Regions from separate parts of the Brevibacterium sp. VCM10 genome, predicted to be linked through region 3. Evidence: riboswitches for the same ligand, from Rfam matches in the RefSeq annotation. Region 3 holds a riboswitch; each other region holds the start of a gene.
The links. Region 3 has a riboswitch for thiamine pyrophosphate ahead of AD89_RS0101545 (hydroxyethylthiazole kinase). Riboswitches for the same ligand answer to the same signal wherever they lie in the genome.
Positions count from the first base shown of each region.

Region 1: it holds a riboswitch for thiamine pyrophosphate, as region 3 does, so the genes downstream of both, thiO (glycine oxidase ThiO) here and AD89_RS0101545 (hydroxyethylthiazole kinase) in region 3, are expected to answer to the same signal.
Region 2: it holds a riboswitch for thiamine pyrophosphate, as region 3 does, so the genes downstream of both, AD89_RS0107575 (ECF transporter S component) here and AD89_RS0101545 (hydroxyethylthiazole kinase) in region 3, are expected to answer to the same signal.

Region 1 is NZ_JAJB01000028.1:52,349-58,291, forward strand. It holds gene AD89_RS0108315 (SRPBCC family protein) at 1-510, shown strand, start outside; gene moeB (molybdopterin-synthase adenylyltransferase MoeB) at 505-1,761, opposite strand; gene AD89_RS0108325 (thiazole synthase) at 1,758-2,525, opposite strand; gene thiS (sulfur carrier protein ThiS) at 2,527-2,784, opposite strand; gene thiO (glycine oxidase ThiO) at 2,781-3,941, opposite strand; TPP riboswitch at 3,931-4,034, opposite strand; gene thiE (thiamine phosphate synthase) at 4,046-4,729, shown strand; gene AD89_RS0108345 (ketopantoate reductase family protein) at 4,726-5,691, shown strand; gene AD89_RS0108350 (hypothetical protein) at 5,645-5,943, opposite strand, start outside.
Region 2 is NZ_JAJB01000027.1:10,709-16,651, reverse strand. It holds gene AD89_RS0107590 (hypothetical protein) at 1-189, shown strand, start outside; gene AD89_RS0107585 (energy-coupling factor transporter transmembrane component T family protein) at 212-1,057, opposite strand; gene AD89_RS0107580 (ABC transporter ATP-binding protein) at 1,050-2,582, opposite strand; gene AD89_RS0107575 (ECF transporter S component) at 2,582-3,208, opposite strand; TPP riboswitch at 3,231-3,339, opposite strand; gene AD89_RS18295 (fibronectin type III domain-containing protein) at 3,554-5,041, shown strand; gene AD89_RS0107565 (universal stress protein) at 5,078-5,943, opposite strand, start outside.
Region 3 is NZ_JAJB01000008.1:22,384-28,326, forward strand. It holds gene AD89_RS0101525 (DUF1648 domain-containing protein) at 1-156, shown strand, start outside; gene AD89_RS0101530 (TenA family protein) at 210-950, opposite strand; gene thiD (bifunctional hydroxymethylpyrimidine kinase/phosphomethylpyrimidine kinase) at 1,052-1,981, opposite strand; gene thiE (thiamine phosphate synthase) at 1,978-2,793, opposite strand; gene AD89_RS0101545 (hydroxyethylthiazole kinase) at 2,790-3,719, opposite strand; TPP riboswitch at 3,707-3,840, opposite strand; gene AD89_RS0101555 (sugar ABC transporter permease) at 4,048-5,259, opposite strand; gene AD89_RS0101560 (ATP-binding cassette domain-containing protein) at 5,256-5,943, opposite strand, start outside.

The DNA of each region.
Region 1 (5,943 bases), on a different contig from region 3:
CACGATCATGTGACCCCACAGCCCGGAGAGTCCGCGCCCTTCCATTTCGACGACCGGTGGATCGTCGACGCCGGAATCGAATCGGTGTGGGCGGTTCTGGAACGGGTCGACGATTGGCCGGGGTGGTGGCCGGGACTGACAGCAGCCGAACGGGTCGGGGCCGCGCAGGCGGACGTTGATGCAGCCGATCTGCCGGTGACCCCAGGCAGCCGAGCCCGCCTTCTGGTCCACGCCCCGATCGGGTGGTCCCTGCGCTTCTCCATCGAAGTCGACGAGGTCGATGCGCCCGATCTCATCCGGTTCCGGGCGAATGGTGATCTGCGCGGCGAAGGCCGATGGGCCCTGACCGCCTTCGACGGGGTGACGACCATCGATTCTCTGTGGTGTGTGACGACGAGCAGAACGATCATCAGAGCGATGCGACCGCTGTCCGGACTCATGCACGGGGCAGTGATGAGAGCCGGAGAACGGGGACTGCGATCACGACTGGCCGCCCGGTCCGGCTCATGAGCTAAGCGGTCGCTGGGCGTTCGAAGCTGCCGGTTGCTGGTCCCTTTGGTCTGCCGAGGCCCGAGTGACGTGCTGCCACGCATCGATGCCGCCGGCAAGGGAGCGCAGACGGACTCCGGCCGGCACCGAACCGGACAGAATCTGGGCGGCTTCGGCCGACCGGGCCCCGGACTTGCAGTGGATGACGATATTGACCGGTGATCTTGCTCGACCGGAGTCACCGAGCGCCGACTCCAGAGCCTTCCACCCGCCGTCTCGGAGGCCGCCGAGAGGCAGATGCACCGAGCCGGGGATGACCGCCAGTTCACGTTCCCAGTCGTCCCGCACATCGACGACAAGCACATCGTCTTCGACGGACAGGAATTCGGCGACGTCGATCTCGTCCGCCGCAGGCTCTGCCACGCCGCCGCCGTCAAGGTCCACAGCACAGGCGGCAGCCACCTCGGTGAGGTCGGTGACCGGGGGACGGTCGGGATCGGGGGAGAACCGCAGGGTCGAGTACTCCCCGGTCAACGCCTCATAACGCAGCAGCCGACCGATGAAAGGGGCACCGATGCCGCAGATGAGTTTGATCGCCTCGGTCGCCATCGCCGAGCCCACGGTTCCGCACAGGACTCCGAGGACCCCGCCCTCGGCGCAGTTGGGCACCGAATCGGGTTCCGGGATATCCGGGAACAGGTCGCGCAGCATCGGCCCGTGACCGGGAACGAACGTGCTCACCTGACCGGCGAAGCGGAAGATCGTGCCCCACACCAGCGGGGTGCCGGTGAGCTCGGCGGCATCATTGGACAGGTATCGGGTGGCGAAGTTGTCCGCTCCGTCGATGACGACATCGTGTTCAGCGAAGAGGTCGAGCGCATTCTCCGGGCTCAGCCGTTCCTCGACCGCGCGCACCTCGAGGTTCGGATCGAGCCGGTGCACGGCATCGGCGGCAGAGGCGACCTTCGGTCGGCCCACATCTTCGTCGCGATGGATGATCTGGCGCTGCAGGTTCGACGACTCGACCACATCGTCATCGATGATGGTCAGCTGTCCGACCCCGGCAGCGGCGAGATAGCTGAGCACCGGTGAACCGAGTCCTCCGGCCCCGATGACCAGCACCGAGGCGGCCCGCAGACTCCGTTGTCCCTCGAGCCCGAAACCCGGCAGGCTCAGGTGTCGGGAGTAGCGATCCAGCTCCGCCCGGGACAGGGAGTCCGCGGGGTCGACGAACGGAGGCAGCGACGGCGGAGAGGCAGCAGCGGCGGTCATTGTGCTGCGACCATTCCGTCGAACGGCGATGATGCCAAAGCCAACGGCCGCTTGGGAATCCTCCCGGCTCCGGCCGCCAGATGCCCGGCCTCGACGGCCAGAGCCATCGCCCGAGCCATGGCGTGTGCGTCGTGAGCGCGAGTGACCGCAGAAGCCAGGAGAACCGCAGTGCACCCGAGCTCCATCGCCAGAGCCGCGTCCGAAGCGGTGCCGACACCGGCGTCGAGGATGACGGGCACCTGCGCCCGGGAGACGATGGTCTCGATGTTGTGAGGGTTGAGGATGCCCAGCCCGCTGCCGATCGGGGCACCTGCCGGCATCACCACGGCCACCCCGGCATCCTCCAGACGTTTCGCCAGGGCCGGATCGTCGTTCGTATAGGCGAAGACCGTGAAACCGTCGAGGACGAGTTCCTCGGCGGCGGTGAAGAGCTCGACGGGGTCCGGGAGCAGGGTGACCTCATCGGCGATGACCTCGAGTTTCACCCAGTTCGTCTCCAGGGCCTCCCTGGCCAGTCGGGCGGTGAGCACGGCATCCCGGGCCGTATAGCAGCCGGCCGTGTTCGGCAGCACCCGGATTCCCAGACGCTGCAGCATGGTGAACACCGAATCCCGGGACTCGGCGTCGAAGCGGCGCATCGCCACCGTGGTCAGCTCGGTTCCCGAGGCCACGAGGGCGTCTTCGAGGATGCTCAGGGAACTTGCCCCGCCCGTGCCCATCACGAGGCGAGACGACATCTCCACGTCATCGACCATCCAGCTCATCTCAGCCTCCCTGCACTGCGGTGACGATGTCGACGGTATGCCCGTCGGCCAGGGCGAACCCGGACCAGGCACCGCGACGGATGACCTCGCCGTCGACGGCCAGGGCCAGCCCTAAGCGTCCGCCGTCGGCCGGTGTCCCATCGGGGTTCAGCTCCCGTCCGGTGACCTCGGCGATGAGGTCGAGCGCCGAGGTGGCACCCGGCAGCTCATGATGGTCGCCGTTGAGGACGATGGTCGGTGAGTGTTCGCGATCGGTCATGAGTTGCTCCTCATCAGGTGGGCAGTGGTGTGGTTTGTGGCGAAGCGGTGCGGGGACACGGACTCGAGCGCTCCGTCAGGAGGCCAGTCGGAGGCGACACCCAGGGCGAGCTCGGCGCCGAGGCGGCCGCCGAACGGGGCCAAGAGGATGCCATGGCGGAAGTACCCCGTGCTCACAACGCAGCCGGGATCGATGCGCCCGATCATCGGCAGGTCGTCGGGAGAACCGGGGCGAGCGCGGGTGGTGATGTCGGTGATCTCCGCGTCGACGATGCCCGGGACCAATCGCTGCCCGTCAGAGAGCAGCCGGTGGATCGCCCCGGCAGGGGTGCCGGAGAGTCCGTCCTCGCGGGAACTGGCACCGAGCACGATCTCACCGTCGGGGCGGGGGACCAGGTAGACGGGGCGGCCGTTGACCAGCCCGCGGATGGTCCGAGTCAGCAGGGGAGTCGCCTCGGCGGGGGCACGCAGGCGCAGCACATCACCCCAGACTTCCCGGATCGGCAGCGGCGGGACACCGGCGATCTCGGTGATGGCGCTGCCGGCGCAGACGACCACCTGATCGGCTTCCAACAGGCGGCCGTCTCCCAGCGTGACGCCGGTCGTCGCCGCACCATCGCCCAGCAGCTCGGCCACCCGCTGCCGAATAAGAAGCGACTCTGAGCCGGCCGTAAGAGCAGACAACAGTCCCGCCGATACACGACGGGGGTCGATCGAGTGATCACCGGGAATGTGCACGGCCCCGGCCACGGCAGGCGACAGCGACGGTTCGATACGGCGGGCGGCACTGCCGGTGATGAGCTCGGTGGCGAAACCCGATCGCGATTGTGCTTCGCGCAGCTCCCGCAGAGCCTGCAGATCAGCCCGGTCACCCGCACACACCACGGTCCCGGCATCTGTGAAACCGAGATCGGTGCCGGTGGCGCTCGCCACCTCTGCGGCGAATTCCGGGTACATCTGAGCCGAGGTCCGCATCAGCGGATACAGGGGAGTCTGCCCCCAGACTACCTCGGCGGCGGGAGCGATCATCCCCGCGGCGGCATGGCTCGCACCCTGGGCGGGGGCAGGATCGACGATGGTGACTTCGGCACCGAAACGGCGCAGATACCAGGCCGTGGACAGGCCGATGATCCCGGCGCCGACGACGATGACTCTCACAGCTTCTCCCTCCGGCGGCATGATCCGCATCAGGTCTGACGGTCGGCTCCTACGCCCTCTCAGCCTCGTTGGGAGGCTCCCGCGAACTCCTCTACTCTATGACCATGACCACACAGATGCCACCGCGCACCGCAGCGCGGCAGAAAAAGAGGACCTGGAGGCAGGCCCGATTGGCCGAAGCGTCGCTCTACCTGTGCACCGATGCCCGAACCGCTCAAGGCGACCTCACCGAGTTCCTCGACGCCGCCTACCGTGGGGGAGTCGACATCATCCAGCTGAGGGACAAGAGCCTCGAGGCCCGCGCCGAGATCGCCGCATTGGAAGTCCTCAGGAATGCCGCCGCACGCCACGGCAAGCTCTTCTCCGTCAACGACCGCGCCGATGTCGCGCTGCTGACCGACGCCGACGTCTTCCACGTCGGTCAGGGAGATCTCACCAGTGCTCAGGCCAGAGCCGTGCTCGGCCCCGACGTCCTCCTCGGCCGCTCCACCCATTCCCTCGAGCAGGCGCTCGCCGCCGAGGCGGACCCGGAGACCGACTATTTCTGTGTCGGGCCGGTCTGGGAGACCCCGACGAAACCCGGCCGTGCCGCTGTGGGGACGGCACTGCTGACCGCTGCCGCCGCCGAGGCGAGCAAACCGTGGTTCGCGATCGGCGGCATCGCGGCAGGGGAGAGACTGGACGCGATCCGGCAGGCGGGCGCGAACCGTGCCGTCGTCGTCCGTGCGATAACCTCGGCAGACGACCCCGCTGCGGCCGCACGGGTGCTCAAGGAGGAGTTGGAATGACCCCAGCAGCTGACAGCGCATCCGACGGAATCGATGCAGGTGCCGGCCTGTCGATTCTCATCGCCGGGGCAGGCGCCACCGGCGGAGCGTTCGGCACCTATCTGCAGGAGGCCGGACGCGATGTCACGTTCCTGCTCCGGCAGGCTCGGGCGGCGACGGTCCGCGCGAACGGACTGCGCTTCACCGCTCCCGGTGCCGATCGGACGAACCAGGTCGATGTCATCACCGCCGAGGAGCTCAGCGCCTCACCGAGGATCTTCGACATCGTCATCGTCGCGGTCAAAGCGGGTGGACTCGACTCGGTCATCGACGATATCGGACCGGCTGTGGGGGAGCAGACGACGATCATCCCGTTCCTCAACGGCATGGCTCAGATCGAGAAGCTGCAGCACAGGTACCCCGGTCAGGTGCTCGGTGGGTTCGTCAAGATCGTCGGCACGATCAGAGACGGAGCCGTCGTCCAGCTCACCGACCTTGCGGTGATGACCATCGGCGACCTTCACGCCGCGGCCGTACCCACGCGAATCTCCGCGGCTCTCGACGTCCCCGGATTCAAGCTCCAGCTCGTCGACGGAATCATCGACGGGCTGTGGGAGAAGTGGACCTTCATCGCCGCGGCGGGAGTCGTCACATGCCTGTTCCGCGCTCCCGTCGGGGCGATCATGGCGGCCGGCGGCAGATCGCACGTGCATGCCATCATCGACGAACTCGAAGCCGTGGCGGCCGCGGCCGGACACCCGGTGTCGGAGGCCTCCCACGACATGACGCTGCAGATGCTCACCGCGGACGGTTCGGCCTTCACCTCATCCCTCTACCGGGATGTGACGGCAGGGCTGCCGAGCGAAACGGAGCACATCCTCGGCGACCTGTCGGCCAAGGCAGAGGAGTTAGGAGTCGCGACTCCGCTGCTCGACCTCACGCTTGTGCAGCTGCGGGCTGGGGAAGCCCAGAAGCGGCTCTGACCTCGGCCGTGCCCGTGCGCAGCATCGCCAGATACGGCTCCTGCGGCTGAGTGTGTTCGATGTCGGTCGAACTGTGGGCAGCGGTGAATGTGACCATGGGGATGCCGTCGGCATCATCGAGGACGAGCAGCGTTTCGTAGCCGCCCGGACCCAGAGAATGTGAGCTGCCTACCGGCAGGTCGAAGACGAGGCGTTCGAGCGGACTGTCGGGCTCGGGCGGACGGTTCATCTCCTGGGCGGCCACATCGGCGA
Region 2 (5,943 bases), on a different contig from region 3:
CGCACCTCGGAGACGGCGAAGCGCTCCTTCTGGCGAGCGAACCTCGACGGCGGCATCAAGGTCGAAGCCGCCGCTGAGACGAAGAGCGAAGACAAAACCCTCTTCGTCCTCACCACGTCGAAGCTTCCCAGCCCCGAAGCCCTGGAGGAATGGCGGGCCTTCGGCAAGGGCCTCCTCAAACAGCTCTGAGTCGCGCCATATCCGCGTCGCCTCACCCGATGATCGGGTTCCAGACTCCGAGCATGTGAGCCGCACCGATCGCGACCGCGCAGACGGCCAGACTGAGAAGCACCGCCACGACATCTCGGACCGCGAACTTCGACCGCCTGCGCCACGTCCGTCCAGGACAACCGAATGCCCGACCCTCCATCGCCATCGCCAAGGTCGTCGCCCGGCGGATCGAGACCACGAGCAGGACGAACACCCCGCTGAAGAGGCTACCCGTGCGTCGCAGAAGCGAACCTCCGGCGACACCGCGCGCACGGCGAGCCATCGCCAGCACCTGCCACTCACTGACCAACAGTCCGAGCAGGCGTGAGGCCGCGAGAACCGAGACGACGACGACCTCTGGCAGGCGCAGGTGCTGAATGAGCGCATCGGCGAGGTCACGCGGATCGATCGTCGACGCGAGCACGATGAGCGGGATCGCCAAGGCGAGGGCACGGACGAAGATCGCCGCAGCCGCGGCCAGGGACCCCGTGGTGAACAGAATCGGACCGAAGTCGACGACCACATCCCCGGTCTTCTCCGCCAACAGAGCAGTGCCCCAAGCGGCGAGCAGAGCGCCGGCGGGCAGGAACCACAGCCGCTTGGCCGCGGCCACCAGATCGAGTCCGGTCGCCGGCAGCGCCAGCACTGCTGCCAGCAGCACCACCCCGGCAGAGACCAGATCGATGCTCAGCAGCGCCCCGACCATGAGGATGAGAGCGACTGCGATCTTCGTCAGCGGATTGCACCGAGCCAAAGCGGTCGAACGCACCACGGGGATGAGCTGCCCCGGATCCTGTACCGCGACCTCGGGGGAGTGGCGAACGTGCTCATCGAGGCCCTTACTCACCGCGCTCACCCGCCCTGACATGCGAATCCGACTTATTGCCGTCGGATCGCTCTTCATGGCCGCGGTCGCCGAGCTCGAGGAGATCGGCGCCGATGGCCTCGAGGAACGCCAGATCATGGCTGACCGCCACCACTGCGGAACCGTGATCCAAGGCATCGAGGAACATCTCCACCAACCCCGCCCACGTCAGCGCATCCTGACCGAAGGTCGGCTCATCGACGATGAGCACCCGGGGCCGGGGAGCCAGCATCGCCGCCACCGACAGGCGACGCTTCTCCCCACCGGAGAGACTCTGCGGATGAGCCTGCGCCAAACCGGTGAGACCGAGACCCGCAAGAAGCTCATCCACCCGTGCCTGCGACTCGGCGGCAGACCACCCGGCCAGCCGGGGACCCAGCTCGAGTTCGGCCGCCACGCTCGAGGTGAGGAACTGGTGGGCCGGTTCCTGGAAGACCATCCCGATGCGCGCCGCCAGCTGCTTCGACGGCCACGCGAACGGTCGGGGCCGTTTGGCTCCTTCCCGCAGGGCCGCCTCGGCGAGGACCTGCCCGGAGAATTCGGGCAGCAGGCCCGCCAAGGTCAGGGCCGTGGTCGATTTGCCTGCCCCATTCGCACCGATGATTCCGAGGGCCTGACCGGCGCTCAGGCTCAGGTCCAGTCCGGTCGCGGCGGGGGTGGCCATGCGCGGTCGAGCAACGCTGAGCCGATCTGTGCGTAGCAGAACCTCGCCGAGGCGGCCCGACGTCCCACCGAATCCCTCGGTTCCGCCTCGGCGCGGGGTGGGGGAGTCCTGCGGCATCCAGATGCCGCAGCCGATGAGCGTTTCGGTCAGGTCCGGATCGGTGAAGATATGCTCGGGCGGACCTTGGGCGACGATCCCGTCACCGCCCAGCACGATGACACGGTCGACGTGCTCGGTCCACAGCTCCACCCGGTGTTCGACGACGAGCATGGTCGCCTGTGTCTCGGCCTGCACGGTGAGCACGGCATCGCGGACCTCGGTCGCCGAGGCGGGATCGATATTGGCCGTCGGTTCGTCGAGGACGATGACCTCCGGGGCCATCGCATGGATTCCGGCCAGAGCCAGCCGCTGCTTCTGCCCACCGGACAGGGCAGCACTCGGATGCTCCGGGGCCAGATCGAGTCCCAACGCATGCAGGGACTCGGGGACCTGAGCCTCGATGACCTCGGCCGGGAGTCCGAGGTTCTCCATCCCGAATGCCACATCATCACCGACGCGGGAGAAGATCACCTGCGAATCGGGATCTTGGAGGACCAGCCCGGTGCTGCCTCGGCGAGGATCCGGTTTCTCTCCGCCGACGAGGAGTTCACCGGTGGCCTCACCCGATTCCTCGGGCAGGACACCGGCGACGGCGTGGAGGAACGTCGATTTCCCCGCTCCGGAGGCGCCGAGCAGCAGCACCTTCTCTCCGGCCGCGATCTGCAGGTCGAGCGGACCGACGGCCGGCGCGTCACGGTCGGTGTGCGTCCATGAGAAGCCGGCGGCCGTGATCGGCAGCGCCATCAGCGACGGCCGGAGGCGAAGGAGCTCAGAGCTCCGGTGGCCGCGATCGCCCGGTATGCGTACCAGGCGCCGATCCCGGAGATGACGAGGCCGGAGACGATCGCGCAGACCGCATAGATCGCCTGGAACCCGAACTGCCATTCGGCGTTGTACATGATGTTCTCGCTCACGGCCATGAACGCCGCGGCCAGCACACCCGAAGCGGCGGTGACCCACAGGGTGAAGCGTTTGTACCCGAAGGCGGCGAAGACGAGTTCGGCACCGAGGCCCTGCAGCAGTCCCGAGAGCAGAACGGTCGCCCCGAAGTGGGAGCCGAGCACGGCTTCGACGATCGCGGCGATGAGTTCGCACAGGAGTGCGGCACCGGGTTTGCGGATGATGGCACCGGCCAGCGGACCGGCCAGCACCCAGAGTCCAGCGATGAGGCCGATCGACGGCGGGAATGCTTGGAAGGCGAGTTCGAGAACCTTCCAGCTCAGCGCGAGCACCCAGAAGACGAGTCCCACGGCGATGCCGAGCACGGCGGTGGTGACATAGTCGACGACCCGCCACTGCTTGGTCTTCGGCGCCGCGGTGAAAGCCTGCGCGCGGGCGGGGGTGGTGGTCGGCGCGGTGGTATTCGGCATTGTGCCTCCTCATATCAAGGAGGGGTGAAGAGTCTCGACTTCCTTCGGCGGTACTGACCGCATCAGGTTCGAGGGTCTGCAGCTTCTTCTGCACTCTCAGCGCCCCTGACGGCGCTCCCCTGTCGTAGCCACCACTGTACAACAGGGGAGCGACGCGGAGGCTGGGATCGGAAACGACGCGGAGTCCGGGGTCGGTCATCGAGGATTCACTTCCCGTTTCCCTTCCCGTCGACGGTCCTCGAACGACCGGACACTACTGGTCAGTAGGAATAGGCGGGTGAATACGCATCGACTGAAGAGACCGCTCAGTGTGCCCTGTCCGCCGCCACCCTGCTCGCCGCTCTGGTGGCGGCCCCGGTGCCCGTGCGTGCCGAACCATCTCTCGGCTCGGGCGGCCCGAGTTCGACCGCGAGCCAGGACCCGACGGACACACCCGCCGAGGTGGATGCGGGGAGTGAAGCGATCACCGATCCCGTACTGCAGGTCGGAGCCGACTCGACGACGCGCAACCTCTCGTGGATGAGTGAGAACTCCGGCGGGGGAGAAGTCCAGTGGGCGCCGGTCAATGAACTCGAGGGAGGCGAACTTCCCGCCGACGCGGCAGCGGCTCAGACCACGGACTCCGGTCTCGCCACCGACCTCAAACGTCACTTCAACCATGCGAGCATGACCGACCTGGAACCCGACACCGACTACGCCTACCAGGTCGGCAGCGACGAGGACGGGTTCACCGAGGTGCAGCAGTTCACCACAGGATCGTCTGGAGGAGATGACGAATTCCTCGTCTTCGGCGACCCCCAGGTCGGCGCCGGAGGCGGAGACCCCGACGACGCCACCGGCTGGGACCGGACCCTGTCGACGGCCGTGGCCACTGCCGACGACCCGAGCTTCTTCTACTCCTTGGGAGACCAGGTCAACTCCGCCGGCAACCAAGAGCAGTGCGCGCAGTACCTGGCCCCGGAAGCAACCCGGACGATCCCGCAGGCGACCACGATCGGCAACCACGATGTGTCTTCGAAGGCCTACGAACAGCACTTCAACCGACCCAATGTCAGCCAGGATCACGGCGGCGGAGGCATCATCACCTCCGGCGGCGACTACTGGTTCATCGAAGACGGAGTCCTGTTCCTCAACATCAACTCGAACAGTCCGGACTTGGACGCCCACGCCGAGTTCATCGACGAGGTCGTCGCCGAACACGGTGGCCAGGCACGATGGACTGTGCTGGGATTCCACCATTCGATCTATTCGACGGCAACACATTGGAACGATCTCGATGTGAAGCGGCTGCGGAAGGCGATCCCACCGGTCGCGGCCCGCAATGACATCGACCTCGTCGTCTCCGGCCACGACCACATCTATAACCGCACCTTCCTCATGGACGGGGAGGGCAAGCCCGTCGAGGGCTCCGAAGCGGGAGCCGAGGAGGAGAAGGAAGACGGGCAGACGCTCTACCTCACGCTGACCTCGTCATCGGGATCGAAGTTCTACAACTACGTTCCCGGCCTCGACTGGGAAGGCAAGAGCGTCCACAACGACGTGCCCGCCTTCACCCGAGTCCGCGTCAGCGACGAAGCGCTGCGGGCGACGACCTATGAGGTGCCCGCTGGGGGAGCGTCGGCCGATGGCGAACGGGCGGAAGCGCAGGCAACAGCCGAGCAGATCGACGATGTCGAACTCAGGCGCGCCGAGGCGGACGACCCCGCCCCGGGCGCCGAGGCAGAAGCGGCCGAGGCGAACGCCGCAGGGACGAATGATGATGCGGGTTCCTCCGGGACCGCCTCGGCGGGTGGGGATGGAGACCTTCCCCGCACCGGCGGCGGGCTCAGCTGATTGCCACAGCCTTGCTGATCGGCCCGACGCTTCGCATCAGCTCGGTACCACCATGACCGGGCCTCCGGCGTGATTGAGTACTCCGCGCGAGACCGATCCCAGCAGGGCGCTGCGGATCCGTCCGCGCCCGCGGGTGCCCATCACCGTCAGCTGAGCGCGCGAACTGATCTCGACGAGGGTCTCGGTCGGATCGCCGACCGGCACCGAGTTGGTCACCGTCAGGTCCGGGAACTGCTCGGACAGCGTCGCGGCCTCCTTCTCCAGACCTTCGGCCAGCTGCTTCTTCCGTCGCGCGGTGACCTCGGAGCTGAGTTCGAGATCGGGGTACCAATAGAGCCACTCCTCACCGGCCGGCAGCACCACGACGAGTTCGAGCTCCGCTCCGCGTAGGGTCGCCTCGGCGGCTGCGGTGAACATGGCGACCCGACCGGTCTCGGACCCGTCGACCGCGACGACCACCGGGCCAGTGTCCGCGGACGCTGAAGTCGACCGTTCGGCAACAACGATCGTCGGGCAGTGAGCATGCGCCGGCAGGGCCGTGGACACGGAGCCGAGGACGCGGCCCATGAAGCCGCCGCGCCCGCGGGCGCCGACGATGACGACTTCGGCATCGGCGCTGAGAGTCACGAGCGCACCGGCGGAGTTGCCGGGTTCGGTGCGGAAGGACGTCTCACCGGGGTAGTCGCGCAGAAGGTCGACCGCCTCGGCGAGGGTCTTCTCCGCTTGCTTCCTCGCCTTCTCGTCTTCCGGCTCGCTGGGGATGGAGGCCATATTCGGGTAGATCATCGTCGGCAGCTCATAGGCGGTGACGACGGTGAGAACGGTTCTGCGTCGTTCGGCTTCGATGGCGCCGTAGCGGACGGCTTGGGCGGCGAGTTCGGAACCGTCGAAGCCGACGAGGA
Region 3 (5,943 bases):
GCACTGCTCATCGCAGCCATCCTCGTCATCATCGCGGAGACAGCACGTTCGGCGACGATGCCGGAATGGCTGACCGTCGTGCCGACGGCCGTCTTCCTCGTCGCCACGGGACTCGCCGTCTGGCGCTTCTACCGCAGACTCACCCCGCCGAGGTGACCACGTCGTCGGCTGCGGCCACCCCGCCGAAGGAGATCCGATGCTCCCCGGGATCAGACGGTGACTTCTTGGGGCAGGAACACGGAGACGTCCCAGTTCTGCATCGCGTGGGCCGACGCCCAGAAGTGGAGTTCGTATACGCAGGCCTGTTCGAAGGCTGCTCGCATGCGGGCAGATTCCTCGCTCGGGGCCTTCGCGAGTTCCTGTTCGAGGATGTGCACGGCGTGGCGGGTCGATTCGTCGAATTCCGGTGAGTCGTAGGTCTGCACCCAGGTGCGGTAGGGGTGGTCATCGGACATCTGGCCGGCCTGGTCGATCAGCACCTTGCCCATGTGGGCGTACACCCAGAAGCAGGGCAGCACTGAGGCGACGCCTTCGCCGTAGGAACGGCTGGCGGCCGTGGCCACGAGGAAGGACACGTAGCCGAGCGTGTTCGGGGAGGCCTTGAATCGGGAGCCTTCCGCGGTGAGCTCCTCCAGCGCCGAGGCGAGTCGGGCGTCGGCGAGCAGCTCTGCGTGCATCTCCTCTTCGACGGTGATCGCCTCGGCGGCAGATCCGGCCCAGAATCGGGATTCGTCACGGTCGACGGTCTTCGCGGCCAGGAACGACATGGCCTTGGCATATCCGTTCAGGTAGAGGCTGTCCTGCGAGATGTAATTGACGAAGGCCTTCGGATCGAGGCTGCCGTCGGCGAGCTGGGCGAGGAACGGCAGCTCTTCGATCTGCTTGATGATGGGGCGAACGCGGTCCCACAGCTGGGTGGTCAGTGGGCCGGCGGTAAAGGTGACGGTCATGGGAACTCCTTTGTGCTCGTGTGACATGGTGATTCGTATGACGTGGTGGTTCGAGTGAGTTGGCGGTTCCGGTGAGGTGGTGGTCAGGCGGGATGGATACCTCAGGCCGGTCGACCGCGGACGACGTCGACCTGGTGGTCGACGGGTCCGTGGGCGCCCTCCGGATCCAGACTCAGCTGCCAGTCCGCAGCCGAGTTCAGGGCGCGAGCGAGAAAATCGAGGGCATTGCCGACAGCCTCGCCGAGGAGGTCGGACCCGATCGCCGCGCGTGACCGATCTTTCCCGGTCGGGGCCGCCGGATCGGCAGGTCCCCCGGCGGCAGCTGCGCGTTCACGGCCGAGGACGGCCACCTCGGCGGTGATCGCAGCCGAGAGAGTGCACCCTGTTCCGTGCGTGTTCATCGTCGTCACGCGGGGGTGGGTGAACTCCCGGACCTGACCGTCGCTCGTGGCGAGGATGTCGATGACCTCGTCATCGCTGCCGTGTCCGCCCTTGAGCAGGACCGCTCCGGGCCCCCGCTCGAGCAGGCGCCCGGCCTGGTCACGCATGGCTTCGGTCGTCTGCGCTTCGGGTTCGTCATCGCTGATGAGCAGGGCCGCCTCGGGGAGGTTGGGGGTGATGAGGTCGGCGACGGGCAGCAGGTGGGTGCGCACGGCGTCGACGGCATCGGCCTCGAGGAGGCGATGGCCGGAGGTCGCGATCATCACCGGGTCGACGGTGAAGAAGCCGAGCCGGCCTTCGGCGGCGCGGGCGACGACGAGTTCGACGAGGTCACGGCTGCCGAGCATCCCCGATTTCGTCGCATCGACGGGCAGGTCGCCGAGCACGGACTCGAACTGATCGGCGACGAAATCGACGTCGATCGGATAGACGCGCGACACCCCGTGCGTGTTCTGCGCGACGAGGGCGGTAATGACGGTCGTGCCCATGGTCTTCCGCGCGGTGAAGGTCTTGAGGTCGGCGTGAATACCGGCGCCGCCGGAGGGGTCGGTGCCGGCGATTGACAAGGTGATCGGCGGGCGGGTCGTCACTGGTCGCTCCCGGTGAAAGCGGCCAGCAGCTCTTCGGCCGCCGACTTCGGATCGTCGGCCAGGCAGATCGCCGAGACCACACAGATTCCGATCAGTCCACGTCCGTGCAGGTCGGGGGCACGGTCGGCGGTGATGCCGCCGATGGCGACGGCGGGGAGGCCGGCTTCTGCCGCCAGCTCGCCGAGGCGCTCCGGTCCGATGCCGTCGGGGGCGTCGGCTTTTGTGGAGGTGTCATAGACCGGTCCGATGCCGACGAGGTCGACGACTCCGGAGTTGCGGGCGGCGGCGAATTCGTCGCTGTTCGCGGCCGAGAGACCGATGAGCGGTGCCGCACCCAGGGCGGCGCGCACCTCGGCGACGGTGGCATCGGTTTGGCCGACGTGGATGTGCACGGTCTCGCCTTCGTCGATGAGGCGGCGGGCCACCTCGACGCGGTCGTTGAGGACGACGGGGACCGTGCGGTCGGTGTCGCGGGTGGCGGCGTCGACGGCGGCGATGACCTGGCGGGTGAGCGAGTAGAAGCCGGCGTCGTCGATGTCCTTGTCGCGGACCTGGACGATGCCCACTCCCCCGGCGACGGCGGCCTGCACGGTCTCGGCGACGGTGCGGCCGGCGGTTTCGCATTGCGCGGAGTCGGTGACGAGGTAGAGGCGCGTGTCGATTCCGGCGAAGCGGTCGGTCACGGCGGCGCGGTTAGCGGCGGCGCCGTTCGGGTTGTCAGCGATGTGGGCGGCGGCGCGGTCCGGGGTGTCAGCGATGTGGGCGGCGGCGCGGTCCGGGGTGTCAGCGATGTGGGCGGATCCGGCGGTCATGCCTGGACGCCTTCGTTGGCGGTATCGCTGACAGTGGTGAGCGTGTCGAGGCTGATTCTCGCCTGTGCGAGTCGGTCACCGTCGACGGCGTGGAGTGCGTCGAGGAAGTTCACCGAGTAGCTGCCCGGCCCCTTCGCGCCGTCGGCGGCGAGTTCGCCGGCGACCGCGAAGTGCGCGTGGGCGGCGACGACGGCTTCGAACCTCGCCGAGGCGGCCCCACCGTCCCCGGACCCGTTCGTGGCGTTGACGGCCGAGGCATCGGCGTCGGGGTCGGCCAGTCCTGCCCGGGCGGCAGCCAGGTAGGCGACGGTGACGGCGCCGAGAGAGCACCCGGTGCCGATGACCAGCGGCATGAACTCATGTCCGCCGGTGATGCGGGCGACGTGGTCGGTGCCGTCGATATGGGCGACGACGGCATCGGTGGGTCCGGACACGGCGACGATGGCCCCGGTTTCCCTGGCCAGCTTTGCGGCGGCGGGGAGGACGGCATCGACTTCATCGGTGGAGTCGACGCCGCGACCGCCGAGTCCGACTCCGGCGAGAGCTGCGATCTCGGAGGCATTGCCGCGGATGGCGGTGGGGTGATCGGCGGCGGCGCGGCGGATGCGGGAGGTGCGGAAGTCGACGGCGCCGACGCTCACGGGGTCGAGGACCCAGGGTTTGCCGGCGGCGTTGGCGACGTCGATGGCGGCATCGGCGGCGAGCAGCTGATGGTTGGAGGCGGTGCCGAAGTTGACGAGGACTCCGCTGGCGATGCCGGCGAACTGTCCGGCGTCGGCTTCGTGGTCGAGCATCGCCGGGGAGGCGCCGACAGCCAGGAGCACGTTCGCGCTGAACTGCTGCACGACGGTGTTCGTGATGCATTGGATGAGTGGATTGCTTGCGCGCAGTCGCGCATTCGCAGAACGCAGGTCGAAGTCAACCATGACGATCCCTTCGCTAGTATGGCCCAGATCAGGTTCGATGGGTGTTCTCTCAGCCTCGGTGTCCTCCGTGCGCAGCTCTTCGGTGCGAACGGATCTTCATGAGGCACCCCATGTCATTGGCTCCGACTGTATCAGCCCGGCTGAGGCACGGCGACTCCTTGGATGCTCAGTGCCGACCGCTCGACTTGACGTCGCTGTATCAAGCTGTGCATTGCGCGCTCGACGCTCAGGCGAGCGGTCGGCAGAGGGAGCTCTTGCGGAACCGAGCGGTCGACGACAGCTTGAGCGCTCAGCGTTGAGCGGACGCCCCTGTGCCGCCGACCCGGCACTACCCCCGCCCGACGTACCTCTGGCCGCGGCGGCTGAGCGCATCGATGACTACGGCGGTGAGCAAGACGAGCGCGGTGATGATCTGCTGTGCATCGGAGTTGAAGCCGATGAGGTAGAGACCGTTGTTGATCGCGCCGACGACCAGTGCGCCGAGCACTGCCGCCCAGGCGGTTCCGCGACCACCGAACAGCGAGGTGCCGCCGATGACGGCCGCAGCGATCGCGTTGAGCAGGTCCTGCGTGCTCACCAGCGTCGATCCCGCGTTCGTCGTCACTCCGGTCTTGATGAATCCGAACAGAGCGGCCAGCACTCCGGCAGCCATGAACACGCTGATGCGCACCCAGGTCACGCGGATGCCGGCACGTCGGGCGGCTTCGACCTTGCCGCCGACGGCGTAGATCGAACGACCATAACGGGTCTTGCGCAGCACGAGGTCGATGATGATCGCGATGACGATCATGAGGAAGAACGGCATCGCCAGACCGAAGTCCTGATTGACGAGGATGAGGAAGCCGAACACGATCGCGGCCAGCAGGACGATCCTCACGGTCACCGAAGTCCAGCTCGGAGCGCTGAGACCCTCCCGGTGGCGGCGCAACTTCGAATAGATGATGCCGACGCCGAATCCGATGATCGCGATCGCACCGAAGACATAGGCCCAGATCGCCGGGAAATAGAAGCTCGCGAAGTCGAAGGCGAAGGTGTCCGACATCGACAGGTTCTTCTGCGTACCCAGGGTTGTCAGCGTCAGGCCGGTGAACGCGAGCAAGCCGGCCAGGGTCACCACGAACGCCGGGATGCCGACGACGGCGAAGAACCAGCCCTGGATCGCACCGACGACCAGGCCGAGCAGCAGCATGATGACCAGCGCCAGGGCCGGCGGCACACCTTGCCTCACCACCAGAACACCGAGCAGCGAGGCGGCCAATCCGCCCAACTGCGCCAGGGAGAGGTCGATCTCGCCGAGGAGCAGGATGAGGTTGATGCCCAGGGCAAGTATCGCGAGGAATGCGACCTGGGTGGAGAGGTTGACGAGGTTGGCCGGAGAGATGAAGTTCGAGTCGGCCGTCTGGAAGACGATGACGATGACGATGAGGGCGAAGATGACCGGGAACGATCCGAGCTGGCCCTCTTTGACCCGTCGCAGGAACGTTCCGACGACGCCTTCGTGAGTAATCCGTTCGTCGGTGATGAAGGAATTGCGGGTCATCGACGCTCACCCCTCCGTGCCGCACGCTTGGTCACGACGTTGTCGCTGGCCCCGGTGATCGCGGCCACGAGCACGTCCGTGCGTTCGTCGCCAGGGAAGTCACCGGCGTCCTTGCCCAAGCGCAGCACGTGCACCCGCTCGCACACAGCCTGCACGTCAGCCATATTGTGGCTGACGAGCAGCACCCCGAGGTCACGTTCCTTCAGCCGTTCGATGAGGTTGAGCACCTCGGCCGTCTGGGCGACACCGAGCGCCGCCGTCGGCTCGTCGAGCATGACCAGGGAGGGTTCGCCCAGCAGCGAGCGAGCGATCGCGACGGTCTGACGCTGACCGCCGGACAGGGCCGCGATCGGCACTCGCACGCTCGGGATCTTCGCTGACAGACTGCGCAGCAGCTCCCAGGATTTGGCCTCCATGGACACCTCGTCGAGCACTCCGCCGCGGGTCTTCTCATGTCCGAGGAAGAGGTTGGCGACGACGTCGAGGTTCTCGCACAGGGCCAAGTCTTGGAACACGGTGGCCACTCCGGCCCTCTGCGCGTCCTTCGGGGAGGAGAACCTCTGCGCCATTCCGTTCATGATGAGCTCGCCCTCATCGGCGGCATGGACTCCGGCGATGACCTTGATCAGCGTCGATTTGCCGGCGCCGTTGTCGCCGACAAGGCCGACGACCTCGCCGCGGCCG